Regions from separate parts of the [Ruminococcus] lactaris ATCC 29176 genome, predicted to be linked through region 2. Evidence: a T-box and tRNA genes for the amino acid it is inferred to sense, from the RefSeq annotation. Region 2 holds a T-box; the other holds one or more tRNA genes.

Region 1 (3,401 bases), 290 kb from region 2:
AGAGCGTTATTTCGGAAGAAAAGCAGATAAAAACCGAAAGATTTACAATGGAATGCTGAAGACATATTTTTATCAGTTTCAGGGACCAAAGCCGCCGAGACAGAAAAGATAGAGGGAACAGAAGATGAAAAAAAGAATTATATTTGCTACCGGAAATGAAAATAAAATGAAAGAGATCCGAATGATCCTTGCAGATCTGGGACTGGAAATTCTTTCGATGAAAGAGGCCGGTGTATTTGAAGAAATCGAAGAAGATGGAATGTCGTTTGAAGAAAATGCAGAGATCAAGGCGAGAGCAATTTCAAGAGTTATGACAAATGATATTGTCCTGGCAGATGATTCCGGTCTGGAAATTGATTATCTGGACAAAGCTCCTGGAATTTATTCAGCAAGATTTGCAGGCGAAGATACTTCTTATGATATAAAGAACCGCATTTTGCTGGACAGGCTGGAAGGTGTGCCGGATGAAGAGCGAAGAGCAAGATTCGTCTGTGCAGTGGCAGCCGTATTTCCGGATGGGACAGTAAAAGTAGTGAGGGAGACGATTGAGGGACAGATTGCACATGAGATCGTCGGAGAAAATGGATTCGGATATGATCCTATTTTTTACGTGCCGGAATATGGATGTACGACGGCTGAAATGACTCCTGAACTGAAAAATGAACTCAGCCACAGAGGCAAGGCACTTCGTGCGATGAAGAAGATACTGGAAGAAAAGTTCAGAGAGGGAGAACTATGAAGATTTTGATCGTCAGCGATACACATGCAAAGCATGGAAATTTGGATTATGTATTAGAGCAGGCAGGTTCGATCGATCTGTTTATCCACCTCGGTGATGTAGAGGGGGATGAAGAGTATTTGGATGCAGTGATAGAATGTGAAAAGCATATTGTGCGGGGGAATAATGACTTTTTTTCCAGGCTTCCAAGGGAAGAAGAATTTGATATAGGAAAGTATCATGTCTTTATTACGCATGGACATTATTATTATGTGTCTATGGATGTCGATACGATCATAGAAGAGGCAAGATCGAGAAATGCCGATATTGTGATGTTTGGTCATACGCATAAACCGTATTTTTCTCAGAAGGACGGACTTACCGTTCTGAATCCGGGGAGTCTTTCTTATCCAAGGCAGGATGGCAGGAAACCAAGTTATATGGTGATGGAAATAGATGAAGAAGGAAAAGCCCATTATGAGCAAAAATATCTTTAATGTATGAAAAAATCAGAAAATTCGACGCTGATATATTGAGAAAAATAAAAGTTTCTGAAAAAATAGCAAATAGTCTTTTGAAGAAATGCAAATTTTTTTGAAAAATAGTGTTGACATTCTTTGAATCCTATAATATAATTGTTCTTGCGTTACGGATGAAGTAAACGAAACGCAGGAACAACTTACATATCGGGGTGTGGCTCAGCTTGGCTAGAGCGCCTGGTTTGGGACCAGGAGGTCGCAGGTTCGAATCCTGTCACCCCGATGCTGTGCGGGTGTAGTTCAATGGTAGAACACCAGCCTTCCAAGCTGGATACGTGGGTTCGATTCCCATCACCCGCTTTCTCACTGAAAAGTGAGATGCCTCGAAAAGAGGAAAATGAGTCTGTAGCTCAGCTGGATAGAGCAACGGCCTTCTAAGCCGTAGGTCGTGGGTTCGAATCCCCCCAGGCTCGTTTTGTGGTGGGTATGGTGCAGTTGGTTAGCGCGCCAGATTGTGGTTCTGGATATCACCGGTTCGAGTCCGGTTACCCACCCTTTCATAATTATTAATGGCATGCAGTGTCAGACATAAAGTCTTTAATGGGCTATCGCCAAGCGGTAAGGCACAGGACTTTGACTCCTGCATACGCTGGTTCGAATCCAGCTAGCCCAGTTTATCCAGTTACTGGGAAGTTAAATAAAATACGGGCGTGTAGCTCAGGTGGTAGAGCACTTGACTTTTAATCAAGTTGTCCGGGGTTCGAATCCCCGCACGCTCATCAGAACAAGCGATTGCTTGTTCTATTTTTTTCTTTCAAAGAAGAAAATAAAAGAGAATAAGCGGATGTGGCGGAATTGGCAGACGCGCCAGATTTAGGTTCTGGTGTCTACGACGTGCAGGTTCAAGTCCTGTCATCCGCATTGAAAAGAAAACTCCGGAATCCCCGTGTTTGTAAAAATACGAGGATTCCGGAGTTTTTGTTCAGGTAGAAATGTAAGTTCCCTGGGTTCCCAAAGAAAAGCCTTGTCAGGAAACAGAGTTTTCTCTTAATTCTTTTTCTCTGTCAATGAACATAATCAGAAAAGCAACGAACAAAAGGAAGGAACATCCTAAGATCGCCTTTTCGTGAAGAATCCGCACAACGGCATTTCCGATGACGGCTCCGATAATGAAGCAGATGATAATGCCATAGTAGAGAAGACTGGAATCAAGGAATTTCCGTTCTTTTGTATGTAAATAATGGTGAAGGTTTTCCGTTCCGCTTCTCAAATTACCGATGCACATAGTTGTGGCAATTCCTTGTCCGTGAATTTTGCGGAAACTTTCAACCTGAATGCCACAGGCAAAAGAGGTAAGCGAGTTGGCAGGCAGATTGAGCGTCGTAGGAAAGAAACTGACTGCAATCAGGATCAGGGCTTCTGTAAGGACAGAAATCTGTCTCCAGTGAAGCAGGTTCGGTTCTTTTGTACGGACCGTGTCTGCCAGTGCGATTCCCAGTGCAAAAGCAAGTACCGGGAAGAGGTAATTAAGCATGGTCTGATAGTTTCCCTCAGAAAGATTTACACCAAAAAGGAGCATATTTCCCGTCTGAGCATTGGCAAAGACTTTTCCACGTTCAATATAGGAATAAGCGTCCATAAAGCCGCCTGAGAGGGCGAGAATCGTTCCAAGACCGATGGATTCGGAAATCTGCATGGAATGTTTCATAAAGAAGTCACCTCATTTAATTGGATTTACGTGAGAAATTCGCAAGGCACGTTTCTCACAGTTTGCAAATTTATTATAGAAAGGATTGGAAGGAATGTCAAATCTGGTAAGAAGTAAAAAGAAAATGTGGCGTGGATTCAAAACGATTGTTCAGGGTATCTTAAGATTGTTTTAAAATTAAGAAAGTACAGGTTGAAGTTTGAATGAAATTCTGATATCCTATATCGGTATGCCTGAAAAAGAAGCAGAGCGGCATGCCTTGTCAGATGGAGGTTTTATAATGATAGAAAAGAAAATTAAATTAATGTCATCCGGTCAAATCTTAAGTTTCTGCAAGGCATGTCAGAAACTGGAGTCAGATGTGGATGTGACGGATATGTCTAATAGAAATTATCAGATTGATGGAAAGTCCCTGCTGGGGCTGATGTCCGTAAAGCTGGGACTTCCCATGAGAGTTGTCATATCAGGCTCAGATGAAGAACTGGCAGAGCAGTAT
Region 2 (3,401 bases):
GCAGGCTTGCCACAGCAGATACATACATCGGAAAGCTGTTCTTCTTCCTCCGGGATACATCTGGAAGTTGCTCCGCCTGTCTGTGCTTTGATCTCTTCTTCACACGCTTCATCACCGCACCACATTGCCTTGATAAATCCAAGATTTTCATTGAATTTCTCGTTCATCTCGTCCATGGTAGTCGCTGTATTGATATGTGCCTCAAGGAATGTCTTTGCTTTCTCGAACATGTCCTTCTGCATCGTCTCAAGAACCTCTGCCAGCTTTGTTGTAATCTCATCGAGAGAAACTACGATCTTTTCTCTTGTATCACGACGAACGATAACCGCCTGATTATTCTCAATATCCTTCGGTCCGATCTCAATACGTGTCGGGATTCCGAGAATCTCCTGTCCGCTGAACTTCCATCCCGGTGCTTTGTCTGAATCATCGATCTTCGCTTTGTATCCTGCTGCCTTCAATGTATCAAGAAGTTCATTTGCCTTATCAAGTACGCCTTCCTTATGCTGGGCGATCGGGATCACCATCGTCTGAACCGGTGCAACTCTCGGTGGAATCACAAGACCGCTGTCATCTCCGTGTACCATGATCAATGCTCCGATTACTCTTGTGGACATTCCCCAGGATGTCTCGTAAACTTCATGCAGTTCATTATTTTTATCTGAATACTGGATACCGAATGCGTTCGGGAATGCACTTCCGAAGAAATGGCTGGTTCCTGACTGAAGAGCTTTTCCGTCATGCATCAGTGCTTCGATCGTGTAAGTATCCTGAGCTCCCGCAAATTTTTCACTCTCTGTCTTGCGTCCTGATACTACCGGGATTGCAAGTACATCCTGTACGAAGTCTCTGTAGACTCTCCACATCTGCTTTGTACGCTCTTCTGCCTCCTCATATGTGGCATGGATCGTATGTCCTTCCTGCCATAAAAATTCTCTGGAACGCAGGAACGGTCTTGTTGTCTTCTCCCAACGCAGAACAGAACACCACTGATTCCATACTTTTGGCAGATCACGGTAAGACTGTACCGTCTTGCTCCACACATCGCAGAACAGTGTCTCAGATGTCGGGCGGATACAGAATCTTTCCTGTAACGGTTCTGTTCCTCCATGAGTCACCCATGCAACTTCCGGTGCAAATCCTTCAATATGATCCTTTTCTTTCTGAAGAAGACTTTCCGGGATCATAACCGGAAGATATACATTTTCTACACCTGTCTCTTTAAAACGTGCATCCAGTTCCTTCTGGATATTCTCCCATAATGCATACCCATTCGGGAGATAATTCATGCAACCTTTTACGCCTGAATAATCACATAATTTTGCCTCACGCACTACATCTGTATACCACTGTGCGAAATCTTCTTCCCTGGCAGTGATATTCTGTACTAATTTCTTTGCCATCGTACTTCTCCTTCTCTGTCCTTTTTACTCATTACTCACGTAAACGAAAAACGCCGGGACACGCAGCCCCACGATAGGGACCGAATGTCTCGGCGGTACCACCCTAATTAATAATGTATCTGTCATACATCATCCACTCACTTCGCCTTTAACGCAGGCTCTACGCTGTATTTTCATACAGCAGCTCCCGGGCCGGTTCTATAGATTCCTGCGGAGACTCACACCAACCGTCTCCTCTCTGAAGCACTCATTCTATCTACTAATCCCGTTCTTCGCTTTCTGTCATTGATGATTCTAACTGATAAATCCGAACGTGTCAAGAATCTTATCTTTTCCATCATGAAATTGCTGATCCTGCCAACTGCGGATCCGAAGCGTGTCTCCAATGTTCCGTCATCAACTGTGGATCTCAAGCAGCTTTGTCTTCAGATCCTGCTCCATCACTTTCAGTTCAGCCTCTGCTGCCTGACGTTTCTCTCTTCCCTCTTTCTGGATTGCCATCACTTCATCCAAAGTAGAGATCAGAGTTTCATTTGTTGCCTTCAGTGTCTCAATATCAACAATACCACGTTCTGATTCTTTCGCCGTTTCTGTGGTTGCTATTTTCAGTTTCTCTGCGTTCTTCCTGAGCAGTTCGTTCGTCATATCCGTCACCTGACGCTGTGCTGCGGCTGCCTGCGTGGAATGTTCCACTCCAAGAGCAAGCACCATCTGACTCTTCCAGAGCGGAATCGTATTTACAATCGTAGACTGAATCTTTTCAACCATCAGTGTATCATTATTCTGAACAAGACGGATCTGCGGTGCTGTCTGAATCGAGATCATACGGGTCAGCTCAAGGTCATGCAGTTTCTTTTCAAAGCGATTGCACATTGCGTCAAAATCTTTTGCAGCCTGGGCATCTTCGGGCAGTCCGGTCTGCTCTGCCTTCGCCATCAGTTCTGCCAGTTGGGTACTTCTCGCCTCTTCCAGTTTCTTCTTTCCGGCCAGGATATACATGGATAATTCTTTAAAATAGGTCAGATTCAGTTCATACATCTTATCCAGCAGAGCAACATCCTTCAGCATCTGCACCTGATGGGATTCAAGTACTTTCACGATCTCGTTGACATTCGTCTCTGCCTTGGCATATTTCACCTTCATGGATTCGATCTTGTTGGAAGCTTTTTTAAAGATTCCAAAGAACCCTTTTTCTTCCTCTTCATCAAAGGATTTCAGTTCTTTTACAACACCGGATAAAAGTTCTCCCACCTCACCGAGATCTTTTGATTTTACATTTTCCAGTGCTGACTCTGAGAAATCTGCCATCTTCTTCTGCGTACCAGCTCCATATTGAAGTACCAGACCCGAATTGGTCAGATCGATCTGCTTTGCAAATTCATCCACCATCTTCCGTTCTTCTTCGGTCAGGATCGTCTCATCCATCGGCGGTTCCTCTGTCTTTACAACAGCCTGCTTTTCCGCTTCCGGCTGGAACGGCTCCAGCGTCAGAGTTGGAACTGTGCTCACATCCTTAAACTCATCACTCATCTTTTCGTCCTCCATCTGCTCTTTATTTTTTCAGACCATCCTCTGTCAGTCCTTCTTGTGCCAACATGGTATGCAGTACGGAAATATCCGTAGATACATCCCATGCAGTTTCCTGAAATAAATCATCCAGTAATTTTTCAAATGCCCTGTTCAGAGTATCCAGCGTCTTCTCAATCTCCTTTTTAGAAGAAATGATATTTTCCCCCTGCACCGGCTGTGCATCCAGATCCTGATATGCCTGGAGTAATTTGATCGTAGTCGGAAGATAATACTCCATCAGCTTTCTGATATCTCCCACTGATGCCGGATTCTGCTCTACACGGTCAAAAATCTTATCCACCAGCATTTCCATATGAGAAATCTTTGCTGAAATCTCTTCACCGGGGATCGCTTTATTTGCCTCCCGGATCTGCTTTACAAATTCGTCTCCTGTCTGGATTACTTTTTTTATTTCCGGCGTCAGGCTGT

The links. The T-box of region 2 lies ahead of proS (proline--tRNA ligase). A T-box ahead of a tRNA ligase gene usually reads a tRNA of that ligase, here a tRNA-Pro.
Region 1: it encodes a tRNA-Pro, which carries the amino acid that the T-box ahead of proS (proline--tRNA ligase) is inferred to sense. The anticodon was not compared.

The regions. Positions count from the first base shown of each region.
Region 1 is NZ_CP102292.1:2,017,172-2,020,572, reverse strand. It holds gene NQ541_RS09485 (THUMP domain-containing class I SAM-dependent RNA methyltransferase) at 1-112, shown strand, start outside; gene NQ541_RS09480 (XTP/dITP diphosphatase) at 125-739, shown strand; gene NQ541_RS09475 (metallophosphoesterase family protein) at 736-1,215, shown strand; tRNA gene NQ541_RS09470 (tRNA-Pro) at 1,406-1,480, shown strand; tRNA gene NQ541_RS09465 (tRNA-Gly) at 1,487-1,557, shown strand; tRNA gene NQ541_RS09460 (tRNA-Arg) at 1,597-1,670, shown strand; tRNA gene NQ541_RS09455 (tRNA-His) at 1,678-1,751, shown strand; tRNA gene NQ541_RS09450 (tRNA-Gln) at 1,799-1,870, shown strand; tRNA gene NQ541_RS09445 (tRNA-Lys) at 1,904-1,976, shown strand; tRNA gene NQ541_RS09440 (tRNA-Leu) at 2,038-2,118, shown strand; gene NQ541_RS09435 (YoaK family protein) at 2,225-2,905, opposite strand; gene NQ541_RS09430 (HPr family phosphocarrier protein) at 3,186-3,401, shown strand, end outside.
Region 2 is NZ_CP102292.1:2,309,688-2,313,088, forward strand. It holds gene proS (proline--tRNA ligase) at 1-1,403, opposite strand, end outside; T-box leader at 1,476-1,685, opposite strand; gene NQ541_RS10745 (toxic anion resistance protein) at 1,800-2,933, opposite strand; gene NQ541_RS10750 (5-bromo-4-chloroindolyl phosphate hydrolysis family protein) at 2,956-3,401, opposite strand, start outside.